2 regions of the Streptomyces sp. NPDC006733 genome follow, and region 1 is predicted to be linked to the other one. Evidence: riboswitches for the same ligand, from Rfam matches in the RefSeq annotation. Region 1 holds a riboswitch; the other holds the start of a gene.
What was found. Region 1 has a riboswitch for glycine ahead of gcvP (aminomethyl-transferring glycine dehydrogenase). Riboswitches for the same ligand answer to the same signal wherever they lie in the genome.
Positions count from the first base shown of each region.

Region 2: it holds a riboswitch for glycine, as region 1 does, so the genes downstream of both, gcvT (glycine cleavage system aminomethyltransferase GcvT) here and gcvP (aminomethyl-transferring glycine dehydrogenase) in region 1, are expected to answer to the same signal.

Region 1 is NZ_JBEYJD010000036.1:9,543-12,938, reverse strand. It holds gene gcvP (aminomethyl-transferring glycine dehydrogenase) at 1-1,984, opposite strand, end outside; glycine riboswitch at 2,173-2,270, opposite strand; gene ABZ721_RS28455 (PRC-barrel domain-containing protein) at 2,397-2,774, shown strand; gene ABZ721_RS28450 (DNA polymerase IV) at 2,781-3,396, opposite strand, start outside.
Region 2 is NZ_JBEYJD010000047.1:56,628-60,023, forward strand. It holds gene ABZ721_RS32700 (enhanced serine sensitivity protein SseB C-terminal domain-containing protein) at 1-552, opposite strand, end outside; gene ABZ721_RS32705 (AAA family ATPase) at 728-1,423, opposite strand; glycine riboswitch at 1,579-1,674, shown strand; gene gcvT (glycine cleavage system aminomethyltransferase GcvT) at 1,860-2,990, shown strand; gene gcvH (glycine cleavage system protein GcvH) at 3,046-3,396, shown strand, end outside.

The sequences.
Region 1 (3,396 bases):
CGAACACCCCGTGCGTGGACGGGTAGGTGACCATCAGCACGGCCAGCTCGGCCCGGTGCAGGTCGATCTTGGCGTGCAGGTCCTCGACGTCCACGTCGCCGTCGTCACGGGTCTTGACCACGACGACCTTCATACCGGCCATCACCGCGCTCGCGGCGTTGGTGCCGTGCGCGGAGGACGGGATGAGGCAGACCGTGCGCTGCGTGTCGCCGTTGGAGCGGTGGTAGGCGCGCACCGCGAGCAGCCCGGCCAACTCGCCCTGGGAGCCGGCGTTGGGCTGGATGGAGACCTTGTCGTAGCCGGTGACCTCGGCGAGCTGCTCCTCCAACTGGTGGATCAGCGTCAGGTAGCCCGCGGCCTGCTCCACCGGCGCGAACGGGTGCAGCTCGGCGAACTCGGGCCAGGTGACCGGTTCCATCTCGGTGGTGGCGTTGAGCTTCATCGTGCACGAGCCCAGCGGGATCATGCCGCGGTCGAGCGCGTAGTCGCGGTCCGAGAGCCGGCGCAGGTAGCGCAGCATCGCGGTCTCGGAGCGGTGCTGGTGGAACACCGGGTGCGCCAGGTACGTGTCCTCGCGCAGCAGGCCGGCGGGCAGGGCGTCCGGGACGGCGGCGTCGAGCGCCTCGACGTCACCGGTCACCCCGAAGGCGCCCCAGACGGCGGCGAGCTGCTCGCGCCCGGTGGTCTCGTCGCAGGAGATCCCGAGCAGGTCGGCGTCGCGCTCCCACAGGTTGACGCCCGCGGCGCGGGCCGCGGCGGCGACCTCGGCGGCGCGGCCGGGCACCCGGGCGGTCACGGTGTCGAAGTACCCGCCGTGCACGACCTCGACGCCGCCGGCCCGCAGGCCCTCGGCGAGGATGGCGGCGTAGCGGTGGGTGCGCCGGGCGATCTGGGCCAGGCCGTCCGGGCCGTGGTAGACCGCGTACATGCCCGCCATGACGGCGAGCAGCACCTGGGCGGTGCAGATGTTGCTGGTGGCCTTCTCACGGCGGATGTGCTGCTCGCGGGTCTGCAGGGCCAGCCGGTACGCCTTGTTGCCGTCCGCGTCCACGGAGACGCCCACCAGGCGTCCCGGCAGGCTGCGGGCGAACTTCTCCCGGACGGCCATGTAGCCGGCGTGCGGGCCGCCGAAGGCCATCGGGACGCCGAAGCGCTGGGTGGTGCCCACCGCGATGTCCGCGCCGAGCTCGCCGGGCGAGGTGAGCAGCGTCAGGGCGAGCAGGTCGGCGGAGACCGTCACGATCGCGCCCAGCGCGTGCGCCCGCTCGATGACCGGCCGCAGGTCGCGGACCGCGCCGGAGGCGCCGGGGTACTGCAGGAGCACACCGAAGACGCCGCGCTCGGCGATCTCGTCCGGGATGCCGTCGGTCAGGTCGGCGACCACGACCTCGACGCCGGTCGGCTCCGCGCGGGTCTCGATGACCGCGACGGTCTGCGGGAAGCAGTCGGCGTCGACCAGGAAGACGCCCTGCTTGACCTTGCCGACCCGGCGGGCCAGCGACATCGCCTCGGCGGCGGCGGTGCCCTCGTCCAGCAGCGAGGCGCCGGAGGTCGGCAGCCCGGTGAGGTCGGCGACGACCGTCTGGAAGTTCAGCAGCGCCTCGAGGCGGCCCTGCGAGATCTCCGGCTGGTACGGCGTGTACGCCGTGTACCAGGACGGGTTCTCCATCACGTTGCGCAGGATCACGGGCGGGGTGAACGTCCCGTAGTAGCCCAGGCCGATCATCGGGGCCAGCACCTGGTTGCGGTCGGCGAGGTCCCGCAGTTCGGCCAGTACCGCGGCCTCGGTGCGTCCCGCGGGCAGCCGCAGCGACTCGACGCTCTTGATGGTGTCCGGCACGGCGGCGGCGGTGAGTTCGTCCAGGGAGCCGTAACCGACGTGAGCCAGCATCTTGGCCTGGGCACCGGCGTCGGGGCCGATGTGGCGCTGTTCGAACGGGATGCCGCTCTCGAGCTCGGTGAGTGGGATGCGGTGGGCAGTCATCTACGGAGGCCTCCTGGTCTGACACGACCTGCGAGGGGTGCCGCGGCGCGGGCACCCGAACGGCCTCCCCCTCTGTCATCACAACCTGAGAGCTTCGCCGTGCCCGCTAAAGCACGACTTTCACCGTCGGTGAGAGCGCGCCCCGGGCATGGGTCATGCCCGGCGCCCACTCTGCTTTCCAGAGTGACCTCATCCATGCGGTACCGGTTGCCTGAGAGATTCCGGGGAGGATTTGCTCCTTCGGCGCCTCCGACACGATCTCGGAGGACTCTCCCGCATGGGGTCTGCAGCCGCCATTCAGCCTACCAGCGGGGTCAGGGGTGGATTCCTCGCGGATCCCTCGAGTCGACACCGCCCCCGATGTGGCTTTTGGTGGGAGCAGGCGATCAGCACCGATCTGTTGGAGGGACCGTTGCAGACCGACATCGATCCGCGCAGCCTCATCGGCCGCCGGGCCCTGGACAGCGACGGAGCGAAGATCGGCACCGTCGACGAGGTGTACCTCGACGACGCCACCGGCGAGCCCGAGTGGGCGGCGGTGCGCACCGGGCTCTTCAGCCGCGACGCGTTCGTGCCGCTGGAGCCGAGCGAGGTGGTGGACGGGCAGCTGCGGGTGCCCTTCCCCAAGGCCCTCATCAAGGACGCCCCCGATTTCGGGGTCGGCCGCCACCTCTCCCCCGAGCAGGAGATCCAGCTCTACCACCACTACGGCATGGACGTGCCGACCGCGCAGTCCGAGGCGCCGCACGGCGGCGACCGCGACTTCGGGCGGCTGGCCGGCGACGACTGAGTCAGGTCAGGGCACCAGCGGAAGCGGGTCGGCCGCTTCCAGGGCCGGGTCCTCCACCGCGAACGTCCGCACCCGGCCCGGCACGGCGTCCGTCGGCCGCTCGAAGCGCACGGTCACCCGCCCGACGCCGCTGCCCTGCACCCACCCGGCGCCCAGTTCCGCGTGGTGCACGTCCTGCCCCGGCATCCACCGCACGGTCCGCGCCGGCTCCGCCGCCGGGGCCGGCGGGGCGGCCGGATCCGCCGCCTCCCGCTCCGCGAGCTCCTCCGCGGCGCGCACCGCGGCGGCCTCCGCCACCTGCTCCGCCTCCAGCTCGGCGGCCTGCGCGAACAGGTCCTCCTGGGTGAAGTCGGCGAGGCCGGTGACGCCCACGCCCAGCAGCCGGACGCCGTTCGCCGTGTCCACTGCCTCCAGCAGCCGCCGTGCGGTCTCCCGCACCACTCCGGGGTCGTCGGTGGGCGCCCGCAGCGTCTCGGACCGGGTCAGGGTGCTGAAGTCGTAGCTGCGCACCTTGATCACCACCGTCCGGCCGGACCGTCCGGCCTCCCGCAGCCGCCGCACGCAGCGGTCCGCCAGCCGGTCCAGCTCCGAGCGCACCCGGAAGCGGTCGGTGAGGTCCACG
Region 2 (3,396 bases), on a different contig from region 1:
GGCGGCCCGGTCCTCCTCCTGCCAGCGGTCGAGCTCGACGCCGACGAACAGCTGCGGCGCCGCGCCCTCGACGCTGGCCACCGCGCGCCGGGCGGAGAGCACGACCGGGGTGACGGCGAACTCGCCCGCGGCGGCGGCGAGGAAGTCCACCGGCTCGTCGTCCGGCTCCGGCTCCCACAGCCGGACCCGGCCGCCGGTCGGCGTGCGCGGGTCGCGGTCGGACCGGCAGAGGTCCTGGACGACGGGGGGCGGCAGCGGGACGCCGGCCGTGCCGCCGGGATTGAGGGCGATGCCGACCTCCGGGGGCAGTCCCCGGGCGAACTCCCGGGCCGGTGCGACGGTGCAGGCCATCCCCTGGGCGGCCCGCAGGAACTGCTGCTCGGAGGTGAACACCGGTATGTACAGGGTGCCGTCGATCTCGAAGGACGGCAGGTCCAGGTCCCGGCTGTCGGGACCGCCGCCGTTGGGCAGCGGCACCCACAGCTGGGAGCGGCCGAGCACCTCGAGGAACCGGGCGTTCGCCCCGGGGGCGCCGGCGCTCGCGTCCAGCACGGCCTCGAGCTCGTTGGCGGGCCAGGGGTCGGCCGGTTCGGGGGCGCCCCAGGCGCCGGCCGGGGGTGGGGGTAGCTGCGTGTTCACTGCGCTGTGCCTCGCGGGGTAGAGCCTGGAGGGTCTGCCGGGTGCGGCCGGGGGCGGCACCTGCGACGCCTTCCGCCCTGCCGAAACCCTAGCGGCTGCCGGGTCGCGGACTGCCACGATCCGCGGCAACGGGCTCCGCGGCAGCGGACTGCGCGGTCACGGGCTCCGCCGGTGCCCGGGGGGCCGGCAGGGCGCCGCCGAAGACGATCCGCCGCACCGCGCCGGCCGCGGACCGGTCCAGCAGCAGCGCCGAGACGCAACCGTCGGGCCGGCCGCCGGGCCCGGCCAGCGCCACCAGCCGGCGGGCGGCCCTGCGGTGCCGGGCCATCGCGTACCCGGACACCGTCCGGCCGCGCGCGAGCTGCCCGGCGCGGGCCGCGTCCTCGGGGACGTCCAGCACGAGCAGGTGCAGGCCGCGGCCGCGGCGCCGGGCGTCGCGGGCCAGCCAGTGCCGGACCCAGGCCAGCGAGCCGCAGTCGTGCACGACGAGGCTGGCGCCGGTGCGCAGGGCGCGGCGCAGCCGGGCGTAGTGGTCGAGCCGCACCAGCGGGCGGTACGCCGCGTACGGGAGCAGGGCCGGCATCAGGGCCTCCCAGCGCAGCCGTACGTCCTGCGAGTCGATGCGGCGGACCGCCCCGTACCCGCCGCTCCCGGTCGCCTCCCGCTCGACGACCGCGCGCCGCATGAGGGTGCTCTTGCCGCTGCCCGGCAGCCCCGATACGACCAGCACGTCCCCCGCCGGATAGCGCAGCGTCGTCCCGGCCGCCCGTCCGTTCCCCTGCACGGCCCCCGCCTCCCCCTGTTCCGCCCCGCCCGGGCCCGGTGGAGCCCGGCCACTGGCGGTAAAGAGAGGGTAATGGCTCATAAAGGGATTCCCCAGAGGCCCGGTCGCTTCGGACGCGTGCAATGATGAGCGCCACAACTTGCATACTGGCCGTTCGAGGCCGCGCGGGAGAGTCCCTGCCATCATGAGCAGGGCGCCGAAGGAGCAAGTCCTCCCTTGAATCTCTCAGGCACAGTCACCGCGCGGGCGAGGCACATCTGAAAAGCGGACAGGTCCGTTCACGACCCGTCCCACCCAAGGTGCAAGCCGGGGCCCCAGGGCCGCGGTGAACCTCTCAGGTTCCGATGACAGATGGGGAGGCCCCTTCCTTCGGGGTTTCACCGTCATTTGTCCTTGCCATGAGAGCCTCACCACGCCTGCACCGGGAGCCCGCCTGATGAGCCAGCCGCCCCACGACGCCCCGCGCCGTACCGCGCTCGACACCCTGCACCGCGCGCTGGGCGCGACGATGACCGACTTCGCGGGCTGGGACATGCCGCTGCGGTACGCCAGCGAGCGCGACGAGCACACCGCCGTCCGCACCCGCGCCGGTCTGTTCGACCTCTCGCACATGGGCGAGATCACCCTCACGGGACCGCAGGCGGGCGAGGCGCTGGACTTCGCGCTCGTCGGCCACATCTCCGCGCTGGCCGTCGGCCGGGCCCGCTACACGATGATCTGCGCCGAGGACGGCGGCATCGTGGACGACCTGATCGTCTACCGGCTGGGCGACGAGGAGTTCATGGTCGTCGCCAACGCCGGCAACGCCCAGGTCGTGCTGGACGCCGTCACCGAGCGCGCCGCGGCCTTCGACGCCGTGGTCCGCGACGACCGCGACGCGTACGCGCTGATCGCCGTCCAGGGCCCCGAGTCCCCCGGCATCATGAAGGGCCTGACCGACGCCGACCTGGACGGGCTGAAGTACTACGCGGGCCTGCCCGGCACCGTCGCGGGCGTCCCCGCCCTGATCGCCCGCACCGGCTACACCGGCGAGGACGGCTTCGAGCTCTTCGTGGCCCCCGGGCACGCCGAGGAGCTGTGGAAGGCGATCACCGAGGCGGGCGCCGGCGTCGGCCTCATCCCGTGCGGCCTGTCCTGCCGCGACACGCTGCGCCTGGAGGCCGGCATGCCGCTCTACGGGCACGAGCTGACCACCGCCACCACCCCGTTCGACGCCGGTCTCGGCCGCGTCGTGAAGTTCGACAAGCCGGGCGACTTCGTCGGCCGGGCGGCGCTCACCGCCGCCGCCGAGCGGGCCGGGGCGCAGCCGCCGCGCAAGCTCGTCGGGCTGGTCGCCGAGGGCCGCCGCGTGCCGCGCGCCGGGTACCCCGTGACCGCCGCCGGCGGCACCGTGATCGGCGAGGTCACCTCCGGTGCGCCCTCCCCGACCCTCGGACAGCCGATCGCCATCGCCTACGTCGACGCGGAGTACGCCGCGCCCGGCACGCAGGGCGTGGCCGTCGACATCCGCGGCGCTCAAGAGCCGCACAAGGTGGTTGCGCTGCCCTTCTACAAGCGCCGGCGCTGACCGACCCCGCCCACCCCCTGCGCGAGCACACCTTCACATCCGGGAGAATTTGGTTATGAGCAACCCCCAGCAGCTGCGCTACAGCAAGGAGCACGAGTGGCTCTCCGCCTCTGAGGCAGGAGTGTCCACCGTGGGCATCACCTCGCACGCCGCCGACGCGCTCGGCGACGTCGTCTTCGTCCAGCTCCCCGAGGTCGGAGCCGCCGTCACCGCCGGCGAGACCTGCGGTGAGCTGGAGTCGACCAAGTCGGTCAGCGACCTGTACTCCCCCGTCACCGGTGAGGTCACGGAGATCAACCAGGACGTCGTCGACGACCCCTCCCTCGTGAACTCGGCCCCCTTCGAGGGCGGCTGGCTGTTCAAGGTGAGGACGTCGGAGGAGCCCTCGGACCTGCTCTCCGCCGAG